Regions from separate parts of the Ochrobactrum sp. SFR4 genome, predicted to be linked through region 2. Evidence: predicted binding sites of a transcription regulator. Region 2 holds the regulator's gene; each other region holds the start of a gene.

Region 1 (3,565 bases), on a different contig from region 2:
AAAAATCGCCTCGATCAGATCGCCGCGCGACTGACGGATTGCCAGCGCTGCCAGCTCACGGTCATAAAGCGCACCCTCGGCCATAGCGCGGTCAACGGCCAGACCCAGCTGCTCCACAATCTGTTCCAGCTGCAAGGCCGGTACTGAACGGTCACCACGGCGGCGGTCACCCAGCAACTGATGTGCATTCTGAATAGCGGCTTCACCGCCTTTAACTGCAACATACATGGTTCAATTTCCGTTTTTAATGAGTTTCGTACTGCGTGGCAGTGCGGCAACAGTTTTTGGTGCTGCAAAAATCAAATCCACACCACGCGGGAACAAGGCCGCATTCGCTGCCCATTGTTCATTGAAACGTACCGGTAAAGCATTTGGTGCAAATTCACGGACATGCTCGATACCCGGCCCCTGCAGCTGCAAGGCCTGCACACCCGAAAAACCGTCCAGCGCCATGATGATAGTGGCTGAGCGATCAGGATATTCCGATGTACCTTTGGCAAAAACATCCAGCGGCGGCATCTGAGCAATATCGCTGACCAGCGCGAAATGCGCCTCACCAATTTCAGACACCAGCTCCAGACCGGTCTGGAACGAGAGCCATTCACGCACCGCGCTGCTTGCAGCCAAACGGCTGTCGAGCCAGACCTTGGTGTCATGGTCGAATAATGCCTGCGCAATAGCACCAAGCTCCGGTGTCAGTGGCAATGGCGGCTGCGTTTCTGCTGTCAGTGGCTGGATGGTACCCGGATTAGCCAAAGCATCCATCAATGCGCGGAAACAGGTCTGCGCATCATAAACGGCATCGGTGAAACCACCTTCAAAAGCCTGATTATCAAAAGCCATTAGTCGTCTCCCCGAACCATGGTGAAGAAGTCCACTTTCGTTGCTGCCGCTTCACGGCGGCGCTGTGTGGCACGCGCATCAAGACGCTGTGCAATTTTCTGCAACAGATCACGCTCAACAATCTCGCGGCTCTGCGGCGCCTGCCACAAAGCATCCGCAATAGCTGCCAGACGCGCTTTTTCATGATCGCGACCGAGCGTATAGGAATGACCAACAGAACCCTCCGAAGAAGTGCCGCCCGAAGCCCCTGACGACACGCGTACAGTCGCACGGGTCACAGTTGTTTCACCCAGATTAAACGGCGCACCGCCGCCACCAATGCGGCCACGCACCATCACCAGTCCGGTTTCAGGGCCGCGCAGTACATCGACCTGCGGCTGCTCTGATTGATTGCTCCAGAAGGAAGCCAGCTCCTGCAACTCCGCCTTTGCCAGCAAAGCGGCAACTTTGCGTCGCTCGCCCTGCAAGTTATCCGGTAGATTTTCGGTTTCATTCTTCATTTGACACACCGCTCTAAATTGTCTATTCATCTATACAACTAGACATTAATTATTGTCTTAAACGCTCTTGGTGACAAGCGCATGACAATCAGCGGGGCTGCGACAAAATAAATGGCAGAAACAACAAAAATCGCCCGAAACAGCGGCGTGGCTGTCTGGCGGCAGATTGCAGATGAAATTCGCAGGGAAATTAAACACGGCCATTTTAAGCGCGGCGAAAAACTGCCGCCGGAAATGACACTGGCTGGGCGCTTTGGTGTCAACCGTCATACGGTGCGCAGCGCTATTGCGGCTTTGACACAGGAAGGCGTGTTACGGGCGGAGCAAGGGCGTGGCACTTTTATCGCCAATGCCAAGCGGCTGACCTACCCCATCAGCAAACGCACGCGCATGTCGACCAGTCTGGCTGAACAGATTACACAGCAGGAGCGGGTTATTCTCGCCCACAGGATTGAAAAGCCATCCGCTGAGGTTGCCCGTGCCTTGCAACTCAATGATGAGACTGCACAGGTACATCATTTCGAGACATTATCCATTGCCGATGGCCAGCCGGTTTCCATGTCTGACAGCTGGTTTGATCAACAGCGCTTTCCGCAATTTGATGAATTTTATAAGAGCAGCGGCTCAGTTACACAGGCACTGAAGCAATCGGGCGTTGCCGATTATTTTCGCAAATCCACACTGATTTCCGCCCAGCATGCCAACGGACAGGATCTGCTGCATCTGAAGCTCACACCGGGTGCGATTGTGCTCACGGCTCAAGCCCTCAATGTCGATACCAATGGCGTTCCGGTAGAATATTCAGCGACACGCTTTCCTGCTGACCGCATGGAATTCTCCATTGAGAGCATGTCGCTGAATGAAGAATAAAAACTATTGCCTGCATTAAATTTCTGTCGTTAGCTGCGGCCTGTTCATAATTTCAGCTACAGGATCAGCAGCATGGCATTTTATCTCGGTCTTGACCTCGGCACGTCCGGCCTCAAAGCACTGCTGATTGATGAAGAGCAGAAAATTATCGCTTCTGCCCATGCAGAGCTCCATGTCTCCCGTCCGCATCAAAGCTGGTCTGAGCAACAGCCGCAAGACTGGATAAAAGCCGCAGAAGCAGCAATCACCCGGCTAAAAGCGGAACATGGCACTGCACTCAAAAATGCGCATGGTGTCGGACTTTCCGGCCAGATGCATGGTGCGGTTCTGCTGGATGCGCAGGATCAGGTACTGCGCCCCGCCATTCTCTGGAATGATACACGCAGCCACGCCCAAGCCGCGCAACTGGATGCTGATCCGCAATTCCGTACCCTCACCGGCAATATTGTCTTTCCGGGTTTTACCGCACCGAAATTGCTTTGGGTGAAGGAAAACGAACCGGAGATTTTTGCCCGCATTAAAAAGATCCTGCTGCCAAAAGATTATCTGCGTCTGTGGCTGACCGGCGAACATGTCAGCGAAATGTCTGATGCCTCCGGCACGTCCTGGCTGGATGTGGCACAACGCAAATGGTCCCCAAGCCTGCTGGCCGCAACAGAACTCGATGAAAGCCGGATGCCGCGCCTTGTCGAAGGCACAGATGTCTCCGGCACATTGCGCGCAGAGCTGTGTCAGCAATGGGGAATGGCATCAGGCGTGGTGGTAGCCGGTGGTGCCGGAGATAATGCGGCATCCGCCTGTGGTATCGGCACGGTGAAAGCCGGACAGGCCTTTGCCTCGCTCGGCACATCCGGCGTGTTATTTGCCGCCAATGACAGTTTTCTGCCGCGTCCTGACAGTGCCGTTCATGCCTTCTGCCATGCTCTGCCACAGACATGGCATCAGATGGGGGTTATCCTCTCCGCAACGGATGCCCTGAACTGGTACAGCACCATCACCGGTCATGAAGCTGCGGCGCTGACGCAAGAGCTCGGCGATGATCTGCAAACCCCATCAGGAGTGACCTTCCTGCCTTATCTTTCCGGTGAGCGCACCCCGCATAATGACAGTCTGATCCGCGGCAGTTTCACAGGGCTCAGCCATAGCGACAATCGTGTGGCACTCACCCAGGCCGTGCTTGAAGGGGTAGCTTTTGCCTTCCGTGACAATCTGGAAGCTCTGACAAGGGCTGGCACACAACTTGAAAGCGTCATAGCCATCGGCGGCGGCTCACGCTCGGCCTATTGGCTGAAAGCACTGGCCACCGCTCTGAATATGCCGGTTCATCTGCCTGCCGACGGTGATTTCGGCGC
Region 2 (3,565 bases):
TATTTATCGGAACAAATCCATGAACCGAAACCCCAATAATGCGCGATCATTTCAAAAGCTGAGTCTTGTTGCAGGACTGTTTGCAATAGCGCTGGCAGGCTGCACGACACTCACGCCCGAGCAGCAGCGTGCTGAGGATGAGAAAACCTGCATGAGCTATGGTTTTAAACCCAAATCTGAAGCCATGGCCAATTGCCTGCTGCAAATTCATCTCGACCGCCGTGCTGATATCCGTGCATGGCAGAATGAACGACCGCAATTTTCCACACCGATGGTTATTTACCAACCGGTGCTTGTGCCGCGCTGATCTTCATTTCTATAAATAAAAAGCCCGCATCATGCGGGCTTTTTCATTTCAGTCAATGGCAAGATGCGGGATCAGCTTGCAGGTTCCGGACGATCCTGTGTCAGCAGCAATGCACCGATCGCATCAACTTTCTGCTTGTTCATATCTTCCGCACCTGCTGCAAAAGCATTCTGCGTTGCAGAGGCTGCAACCGGCTTGGTTTCAAACGGAAGCTGCGCCGGAACCGGTGTGTTTACAGCCGGTGCATGATAGGCAAGCTGCATCGGTGCTTCCGCTGCAGCCGGTTGTGCAGCCTGAACATCCTGCGCGGTCTGTCCGGCAGATGCCACCATCACCGGAGCAACGACAGGCAGACGGTCACCTTTACCGGCCTTAGCCGTATCCGTCACATCATAGATGCTGTCCGGCATGGACTGGTTTCTTGGCTCATAGGCAGCCGCCAGATTATACGGGGTTTCAGGCAGCGGCGATTCCAGCGTTCCGTCTCTGCGGCGCTTTTCGTAGAAAGAATTGCCGCCGGCAACCAGCACATAATGCATATTTTTATACGGGAATTTCAGACCGGCAGTATGGAAGAACATTGCATTCTTCAGCTTCGGATGGCGTTCACCCTTCAGCACTGAATCTGCCGCTTCTTTTACATCCGGCAAAGCTTTGGAATTCATGGCACGGGTCATAACGCCCGGTGCAAACTGGTTTTTCTGTCCGACAACACCACAAATGGTTTCAGGATATTTTTCCGAGACCAGGCGATTCATCACCACTGTGCCGACTGCAACAAGACCATCACGGCTGGAGCGGGCAGATTCAAAGAACATTGCGCGCTCAAGGCATTCGCGGTCTCTGGAGGTGTAAGTGTAGGTCTTTTTGCCATTGCGGACAGTCACACCGGATTCCTTGGCAGACTGTGCAGCCTTAGCAGATTTTGAACCGGTCGAAGTCGTGGTGCAGCCAGCAAGGATAAACGGCGTGGCAACCAGAGCACCGATAAACAGTGTTTTCGCTAAATAAGAGCGTTTCAACGGTTCATCCTTATCAATAATTTCCCGTACACCCGGGTCGCACAGAAATCCTGTGCGCGAGCCCCGGGAAAATCGGAGGCTATTAGGGCTAAATAAAGGCACAAGGCCCGATTTATATTCGTGTTCCGGTTAGCGACAACCGGTTAAAATTTACCCCAAGAAAATGCGCTTCATTAGTTAACGACTTGTTAACGCATTCTTTTGAGCGATTACTAAAATACGCAAGATTACGTAAAGACTTCACTAAACACTGTAAAATGAAGCAGCTTACCAGATCATGCTCTGCAGCAATTCTGGTGCGATATTGCCTTATTTCACAACCTGATAGCACCTCAGGCACGGGCGCATCATGCAATTGACTGCCCGATTACGTTAGTCATAATTCATTACAGCGTGTTACAAATGGCTGATATTTCGTGAAATCACTTTGCGTTTATGGCACTATAGTCTTTACAGATACGGCTTTTCGCAGAATCACAAAAATAAAAACCGGCGTGAATTTTCTTCACACCGGCTCATTATTTTTCACAAATATCGGCCGGTTATCAGCCAAAAGCATAGCCGGCACCGCGAACGGTGCGAATCGGATCGGTTTCACGACCGGTATTGATCGCCTTGCGCAGACGGCCGATATGCACATCCACCGTGCGGTCATCAACGTAAATATCCCGCCCCCAGATACCATCCAACAATTGCGTACGCGAGAAAACGCGCCCCGGTGCCATCATGAAATATTCCAGCAGACGAAACTCGGTCGGACCCAGTTTGATTTCGCGTTCCTTGCGGTAAACACGGTGCTGCTGGCGGTCGAGAACAATCTCGCCGACTTTCAGCACATGGGAGAGAACACTCGGATTGGCACGGCGCAACATCGCCTTGATACGTGCCAGCAACTCCGGTGTGGAGAATGGTTTGACGACATAATCATCCGCGCCAACGGCCAGACCACGCACACGCTCGGATTCCTCACCGCGCGCTGTCAGCATGATAATCGGCAGACGTTCTGTCTCTGCGCGCTGACGCAGACGGCGGCAAAGTTCGATGCCGGAAACACCAGGCAGCATCCAGTCGAGAACCAGAAGATCAGGTACGTTTTCGCGTAAATAAATTTCGGCTTCATCGCCACGCAGGATCGTATCGACCTGATAGCCTTCAGCCTCAAGATTATAGCGAAGCAATTCGCTGATGGCTTCTTCGTCTTCAACAACCGCTATTCTTGGCGTGTGTGACATTGCGTATCCACTATTCGTTTAGACATAAGGGAGCATTTGCATTCCGGCACAGCCGGAATGCATGACGTTTATTCTGACAGGCAGGGCTGAATGCCCTGCATATCCGCTGCCGGTTAGAACAGCTTAGTTTTTATGCAATTCGTCGAGAACGACGTCATGGCTCAGATCATCTTTCGGACGATCCGGAGGCATCTGATTACCGGTGACAATATAATAGACTGTCTCGGCAATATTGGTGGCATGATCGCCGATACGCTCAATATTCTTGGCACAGAACAGAAGATGCGTACAGGCCGTAATATTGCGCGGATCTTCCATCATATAAGTCAGAAGTTCGCGGAACAGCGATGTGTACATCGCATCAATTTCATCATCGCGGTCGCGGACAATATTGATCTGAGTCACAGAACGGGTTGCATAGGCGTCCAGCACATCTTTAAGCTGGGTGCGGGCAAGCTCCGCCAGTGTTTCCAGACCGCGATAAAGCTTCACCGACTGGCGTGTTTCCGAAACGGCAACAACACGCTTGGCAATGTTTTTGCCCATATCGCCAACGCGTTCCAGATCCGCTGAGATGCGGATCGCGCCGATAATTTCGCGCAGATCCACAGCCATCGGCTGACGCTTGGCGATAATCATAATCGCCTTGTCATCAATTTCACGTTCGCCTGCATCGAGGATCAAATCTTCGGAAATGACCCGTTGTGCCAGCGCATTATCGGCAGTCACAATCGCCTTGATGGACTGCTCCACCATACGCTCCGCATGACCGCCCATTTCGGCGATTTTGCGGGCGAGAAACTTCAGTTCTTCATCATAGGACGTAACCGTATGCTGTGACGGCATGGAAATTTCCTTATCCTGTGGCACTGCCAAAGCAGTCTGTAAAACTCCAGAGCATTTCCGGCTTATGTTGCCTCATAGAAAATGCTCTATCTTGTTTGTTTTTACGCGTAAGCTCAGATCAGCCGAAACGGCCGGTAATATAGTCCTGCGTACGTTTT
Region 3 (3,565 bases), on a different contig from region 2:
GCTTATGTTCGGATCATGATACAGGTTTTTACGATGGTCAACGGTGTTTCCGGTTATTTTGCTGAGGCCGATCCGCAGTCAGGTTTCTGCCGCGATTGCCTGACTGTGCAGAAAAAGCGCCGCACTGAACCACGCCCGCGTTGCAGCGCTTGCGGCAGTCCGCGTCTGGTGCGCCATGAAGAGCTTTATGATTTAAGCTTTGCACATATTGATTGTGATGCTTTTTACGCTTCCATTGAAAAACGCGACAATCCTGAACTGCGTGACAAGCCGGTGATTGTCGGCGGCGGCAAGCGTGGTGTCGTTTCCACCTGCTGCTACATTGCGCGCATCCACGGCGTGCGCTCCGCCATGCCGACCTTCAAAGCTATTGAGCTCTGCCCGCAGGCCGTATTCGTTAAGCCGAATATGGAGAAATACCGCAAGGTCGGGCATCAGATTCGCCAGATGATGTTTGATCTCACGCCGCTTGTCGAACCGCTTTCGATTGATGAAGCGTTTCTGGATCTGCGCGGCACGGCCAAATTGCACCGTGCACCGCCTGCTCTTGTGCTGGCAGAATTCGCCCGCCGTATTGAACAGGAAATCGGCATCACGGTTTCTGTCGGTCTGTCCTATTGCAAGTTTCTGGCAAAACTTGCCTCAGACATGGAGAAGCCGCGCGGTTTTTCGGTGATAGGAGAAAAAGAAGCGCAGAATTTTCTGAAGTCCAAACCTGTCAACATGATCTGGGGTGTCGGCAAGGCGCTCAATGCCAAGCTCAATGCTGACGGTATTCAGACCATAGGGCAACTGCAGCAAATGGAGGAATCTGCGCTGATGAAGTCCTATGGCGTGATGGGGCAGCGGCTTTACCGCCTCTCCCGTGGCATGGATACGCGCACTGTGCAGCCGGAAAGCGAGATGAAGAGCATCTCCAATGAAACCACTTTTGATATTGATATCGCCAAAGCTGAGGAGCTGGTGCCGGTTCTGCGTGCACTGTCGGAAAAAGTTGCCGGACGGTTGAAGCATGGCGAGATTGCCGGTCATACAGTGGTGCTGAAGCTCAAGACCAAGGATTTCCAGAGCCGTACCCGCAATCATCGTCTGAGCGATCCCACGCAGCTTGCAGACAGGATTTTCCGCACCGGTCTTTATATGTTGCAAAAGGAAATTGACGGCACTCAATATCGTCTGCTCGGCATCGGTGTTACCGACCTCACCGATCCGGTGAAAGCCGATCCGCCTGATCTGGTGGATATCAAAGCAGGTAAGCGTGCAGCGGCTGAAACTGCCATTGATAAGCTACGCTCCAAATTCGGCTCCAAAACAGTGGAAACCGGCTACACATTTGGTAAAGGTAACCTCGCCCGCCCGCAGACACCGTCAGATAAATAAATGCCTTCAAGTATTTATATGGAAGATAAAATATGATTATCAGACCTGCCCGATTGAATGATGCTGAGGCCATGAGCCGTGTATTGACAGATATTATTGCAGTTACACAACGGCAGCGTCCGCATGATCAGGATTTTGTGTGCGACACTTATATCAATAATCCGCACGGCATTTTGTGCAGCGTTGCAGAAGATGAGAATGGTGAGGTTTTGGGCTTTCAATCGCTGATCCGCGCTGCTGAGGACAATAAATATGGTGTCGCAGCAGGCTGGGGCATTATCGGCACCCATGTCAGCCCGAACGCAGCCCGCCGCGGTGTTGGCAAGGCTCTGTTCGCCGCAACAAAACTCGCAGCTGAAAACGCAAATCTGCAAAATATTGACGCAACTATCGGCGCGGATAATGCCAACGGGCTTGCTTATTATGACGCAATCGGTTTCCAAAGCTATCGCACCGGAGATAATACAATCTGCAAGCGTTTCAGCGTTTTCTCTTCATAATTGCATTCCATTTACCCACCGTTTTGTTAGCGAATAAAATGCTAATAAAAGTCATGTCATCATTTCTTCACGGAAGTGACATTTGCCTGCAACAGAGAACGGCGAAACCTCCCCTCAATGTCTGAATCAAAAAGTGGCAGGCCATAGCAAAATGGTGATTTCGAGCACCGGAACGCAGCGTATATATAATTACGTGAGTACCGGAAGCGCAGAAATAGCCATTTACAGCAAAGCAAGGCGACTTTTGGATCAGAGATCCGGAATTTATCGCAACATTCGGGGATATTCATGTCGCGCCGCTCAATGAGACTTTCTCTCATCACCGCTCTTACTGCCACCTTAGCAAGCTCTGTTGCCTTTTCCGCTTCGGCAGAGCCGGTTTTCAACCGTATTGCCAGCTTTGCGGTAACAGACAATCTGCCGAAAGATGCAGACGTCAAAGCAGCAACCTCTTCGGAAATCATTACGGTTTCGGAAGATGGCAATACGCTAATCTATTCCGACAGTCCTTATGGTGGTATCGGTTTTGTTGACATTACCGACCCTAAAAACCCGAAAGCCGGTGGTGTACTCAAAGTTGAAGGCGAACCGACTTCAGTGACTGTCGCCGGCAAACGCATCCTCGCCGGCGTCAACACATCAGAAAGCTATGTCAAACCATCCGGTCGTCTGGATGTGATTGATATTGCGTCGCGCAAAGTTGAAATGAGTTGCGATCTCGGCGGCCAGCCGGATTCTGTTGCTGTTTCTCCTGACAAGAAATTCCTCGCAGTCGCCATTGAGAATGAACGCGATGAAGAGCTGAATGACGGTGAACTGCCGCAGCTTCCGGCCGGTAATCTGGTTATTCTCGACCTCAAAGACGGTAAGCCTGACTGCAAAACCATGAAACTCGTGGATATGACCGGCATTGCGGAAATCGCGCCGGAAGATCCGGAGCCGGAATTTGTTTCCTTCAACAGCAAGAATGAAATTGCTGTTACCCTGCAGGAAAACAACCATATCGCGATTATTGATGCGGCTTCCGGCAAAATCACATCGCACTTCTCTGCCGGCACAGTTGATCTCGACAAGATCGACACCAAGAAAGACGGCCAGATCAAGTTCAACGGCGAAATGAAGAATGTTGCCCGCGAGCCGGATACCATTAAATGGGTTGGTGATGACCGTCTTCTGACCGCCAATGAAGGTGATTATAAAGGCGGCTCCCGCGGTTTCACCATTTTCGACACAAGCGGCAAAGTGCTCTACGATTCAGGCAATACGCTGGAGCATAAGATTGCAGCGCACGGTCATTATCCTGAAAAGCGCAATAAAAAAGGCGTAGAGCTGGAAGGCGCTGAAGTTGGTCGCTTCGATGATACAGATTACCTGTTTATCGCCAGCGAACGCGGCTCGATGGTCAGCGTTTATAAAGACACCGGTAAAGACCCTGAATTCGTGCAACTGCTGCCATCCGGCATCGGCCCTGAAGGTGTTCTGGCGATCCCGTCACGCAACCTGCTGGTCACGGCGAATGAAACCGATCTGGGTGAAGACGGCGGTGCCCGTTCTCATGTGATGATCTATGAACTGCAGGACAAACCTGCCACCTACCCGCAGCTGGTTTCGGAACTGACTGAAGAAGGCACGCCAATCGGCTGGGGCGCTCTGTCCGGTCTGGTTGCAGATGAAAGCAAAGACGG
Region 4 (3,565 bases), on a different contig from region 2:
CAAAGGCGCTGCTGATCGCTCCTATGGTGTGCAGGTTGCCCGTCTTGCCGGTCTGCCGGATGCGGTGGTTGAGCGGGCGCGTGATGTGCTGCATCGCTTAGAGGAGGGGGAAACCTCAGGTAAAGCTGAAAAGATCATTGATGATCTGCCGCTTTTCGCTGTTGTAGCCAAACCGCGCGAGGTAGCAAAGCCCGTACAGGACAATGCATTGCTGAATGCAGTACAGGACATTAACCCTGATGATCTGACGCCGCGTGAGGCACTGGAAGCGTTGTATCGCCTGAAACAATTGTCGGTTAAAAGTTAAACTTTGGCAGGAGAGTTTATATGGCAGTTCTGAGGATCGTGGCTAATCTGGCAGGCTCTGATCTTCAGGCTGCGCGGATCTTTTATGAGGAATTGCTGGGGCTGGATGTGATTATGGATCACGGCTGGATAGTGACGCTGGCTGCCGGAGCAACCGCAGAAAACAGGCCTGTTCAGCAACTCAGTTTAGCGACAGAGGGCGGCGGCGGAACGGACGTGCCCCGTCTGTCCATTGAGGTCGATAATCTGGATGAAGTTTATCATCGTGCACAGGCAGCAGGATATGAGATTACCTATCCGCTTACAGAAGAACCGTGGGGCGTGCAGCGTTTTTATGTTCGCGACCCGCTCGGATATGTCATAAATATCTTATCGCATCAGGCATAAAAAAGACCGGTATTACCGGTCTTTTTGTTTTTATCTGATCACACGAAACGGTCCGCTTCAGCACCGTAATAATTGATGTAGCGACTGGAAATGCGCTCGACCGGCAGAATAATCAGCACATCGGTTGTGCCAAACTGATGGTCAACTACGGCACCATCACCGATCATTGCACCAAGGCGCAAATAGCCTTTGATCAGTGGCGGCATGGAAAACAGCGCCACTTTCGGATTAATGGCTTCCTGCGGAACAATGTCCATTGAGCGGTAATGCTGCTCAAGCGCACGCACATCCCATTCCGCATCGGCGCGGCAATTGTGCTGCAGGAAGGACAGCGGCACAGCATGCGCTTCCGGCACTGTGCCGTGGAAAGAGGCGCAGCCGAACATCACTTCAATTCTGTGCTGACGGCAATAGGACCAGATGCCTTGCCACAAGAGTTCAACCGTACGTTTGGAGCGGTATTCCGGCTTGACGCAGGAGCGGCCGAGCTCAAGAAATTGCAAATGCGGTTTACGTGCGGTCAGCCTGGTGATTTCATATTCACCGGCAGAATAGAATGAGCGGCCTTCTGTGATCATATCACTGCGCATCAGGCGGTATGTACCGACAAGCTGCTCTGCCTCACCACCGGAAATTGATGTATCATAAACTACCAGATGATCACAGATCGCATCATAATGGTCGCTGTCGCGCTCTTCGAGGATGGTATTCTGAGATTTTTGCGCACCGAGTTCGGTGTAAAAAACGTCGTAGCGTAATTTTTGCGCAATGCGGATCGTGTCCGGATTGTCTGCAATCCGCACAATAAGACTGCCCATACGCCCCAGTATTTGGCCGGTCAGTGAAGAAAAACCGGCATCAGCTAAAATGGCGCCTATTTCAAGCGTATCTGGTGGTGTCTGCTTCATACCTGCATCATGCGCGGTTTGTGAAAAAATTCCAAGAGCCTGTGGCAAGATATATCCTCCGCCGGATTCGACTGTCTCAGTACTGTTCGCGAATGTTTTGTCTGCTTAGCCACGTTTCTGAGTTGCGGTATTTATAGAGGATGTCTGCGTCAGGCATGTGACATATGCCTTTTAGATTGTCTTGTCAGGCCGGTGAAACTGACAGGTATAAGAATAGCAGCATGTGAAAAAGCCGCCGGCAAATCCGTTTAAATTGATTTGCCGGAGATTTTGTCAGGGAAATGACCGGATTTGATGAGAATTTTGAGCTGTTTCAGCCCGCAGAGCGGGGCATTTTCCTCTCAACCCGCAGAGCGGGACTTTCTCCATTGCACAAGTTCATCGAGAATAATCAGTCCGGCACCGGTAGAGATGTAAACATCGGCCATATTGAAGACAGCGAATGACCAGCTTGGCAGATGGAACAGGATGTAATCTACCACATAGCCGAGCAGACTGCGGTCGATGAGATTGCCCAATGCGCCGCCGATAATCAGCGCAAAGCCGATACGACTGATGACCCGTTCCGGCGCAGTAGTCCACCACAGATAGGAGACAAAGCCGATGACAGCAACGGTCATGGCTATCAGGCCGCCGTCATGCAGCCACGACAGCATGGAGAAAGCGATGCCCTCATTATGGGTGCGGTAAAGCGCCAGAAACGGCAGCAGATCAATCTGCTGATTATAGTCCATGCCGCTCTCTACCAGAAACTTGATATACTGGTCTGAGGTGACAGCAAAAACGATAATCAGAACAGACCAGAGAGTGGCACGTTGGGACATAGGGGCTTAAACTCCTGCAGCCATTATTTAGAGCGTGTCTCGCTAAAGTGTATGCGTAGCGCTCGCTCTAAACTCTTTTTATTGTCGCATGTTCGCTAACGCTAAATGAATCCATTTAGCTGCGACATGCTTTAGCGATCATCCAGAACCAGAGCGTCACGGCGGATTTCGTAAAGCATGACGCCTGTGGCAATGGCAAGATTAAGCGAATCCGCACGGCCAGCCTGAGGAATACGTGCCAAATGTGTGCAAATTTGAGCAAGATCATCAGGCAATCCCTGCTGCTCATTGCCCATCATCAGTACAACCGGCTGTTTGTTGTAAGGAATTGTACGATAATCAACTGCGCCTTTGAGATGTGTACCGACCAGCACGCCTTTATAGGATTTACGCCAGTTGATAAATTCCTCGTGGCGGGCACGGTAGAGCGGCACGGCAAAAACCGACCCCATGGTCGCGCGTACGGTTTCCATCGAATAAGGGTCGGTGCAGTCACCGATCAGAATAATACCTTTGGCACCAACCGCATCAGCGGTACGGATGATGGTGCCGAGATTGCCGGGATCGCGCACACGATCAAGAGCAATATAGGTGTCGTTACCCTGCGGGCGCAGATGATCCAGTGTTTCAAAACGCTGATCAAAAACACCGGCAACCATTTGCGGATTGTCTTTGCGGGTGATCGCCGCAATCACTTTTTCTGAAGCTTCAAGAACCAGACCGCCACCGGCTTTGGTGCGGGCTGCCACTTTTTCTACCAGCGGGTTGCCTTTACCGGCTTTGGAAAACACCAGAGTGCGGATGCGCCAGCCCTGATCAATCGCATCAATAACCAGTTTCAGACCTTCAGCCAGAAACACGCCCTGCTGATCGCGGAACTTCTTCATCGACAAAGCACGCAGGTCTTTGACGATCGGATTGGTCAGGCTGGTAACTTCTTTGACGCTACCGGTGCGCGGAGTATCTTTGCGGGAAAAATCATTATTCTGGGTCATGAATTGGCAATCCAGCGGGAGAACATGGAAGTGGAAAGTGCGCGTTCGGCAGAGCGTTCACGCAGGATCAGCTCGCCTGATTCAATCACGCCGCCGCGACCGGTAAAGCGGTCGCGCATCAGTTCGTGAATGGCAAAGAACGAAG

Evidence for each region. The regulator PhoB, encoded in region 2, activates phosphate uptake and scavenging genes when phosphate is short. The targets are predictions, from matches to a motif close to TGTCATNNANCTGTCAT.
Region 1: phnF (phosphonate metabolism transcriptional regulator PhnF) is a predicted target of PhoB. The motif match lies at 1,414-1,430, and genes of this name have one in related genera.
Region 3: HBA93_RS05125 (esterase-like activity of phytase family protein) is a predicted target of PhoB. The motif match lies at 1,935-1,951, and genes of this name have one in related genera.
Region 4: olsB (l-ornithine N(alpha)-acyltransferase) is a predicted target of PhoB. The motif match lies at 1,748-1,764, and genes of this name have one in related genera.

What each region holds. Positions count from the first base shown of each region.
Region 1 covers NZ_JAAPBB010000001.1:258,952-262,516, forward strand. Annotated here, with positions in the region: gene HBA93_RS01105 (carbon-phosphorus lyase complex subunit) at 1-228, opposite strand, end outside; gene phnH (phosphonate C-P lyase system protein PhnH) at 232-843, opposite strand; gene phnG (phosphonate C-P lyase system protein PhnG) at 843-1,343, opposite strand; gene phnF (phosphonate metabolism transcriptional regulator PhnF) at 1,455-2,213, shown strand; gene xylB (xylulokinase) at 2,286-3,565, shown strand, end outside.
Region 2 covers NZ_JAAPBB010000005.1:233,007-236,571, reverse strand. Annotated here, with positions in the region: gene HBA93_RS08645 (hypothetical protein) at 20-307, shown strand; gene HBA93_RS08640 (cell wall hydrolase) at 379-1,329, opposite strand; gene phoB (phosphate regulon transcriptional regulator PhoB) at 1,875-2,561, opposite strand; gene phoU (phosphate signaling complex protein PhoU) at 2,685-3,407, opposite strand; gene pstB (phosphate ABC transporter ATP-binding protein PstB) at 3,526-3,565, opposite strand, start outside.
Region 3 covers NZ_JAAPBB010000003.1:224,820-228,384, reverse strand. Annotated here, with positions in the region: gene HBA93_RS05135 (DNA polymerase IV) at 34-1,380, shown strand; gene HBA93_RS05130 (GNAT family N-acetyltransferase) at 1,413-1,880, shown strand; gene HBA93_RS05125 (esterase-like activity of phytase family protein) at 2,169-3,565, shown strand, end outside.
Region 4 covers NZ_JAAPBB010000001.1:402,099-405,663, reverse strand. Annotated here, with positions in the region: partial or broken gene mutS (DNA mismatch repair protein MutS) at 1-307, shown strand, start outside; gene HBA93_RS01745 (VOC family protein) at 328-693, shown strand; gene olsB (l-ornithine N(alpha)-acyltransferase) at 732-1,601, opposite strand; gene lspA (signal peptidase II) at 1,943-2,425, opposite strand; gene HBA93_RS01730 (TrmH family RNA methyltransferase) at 2,557-3,420, opposite strand; gene HBA93_RS01725 (RsmD family RNA methyltransferase) at 3,417-3,565, opposite strand, start outside.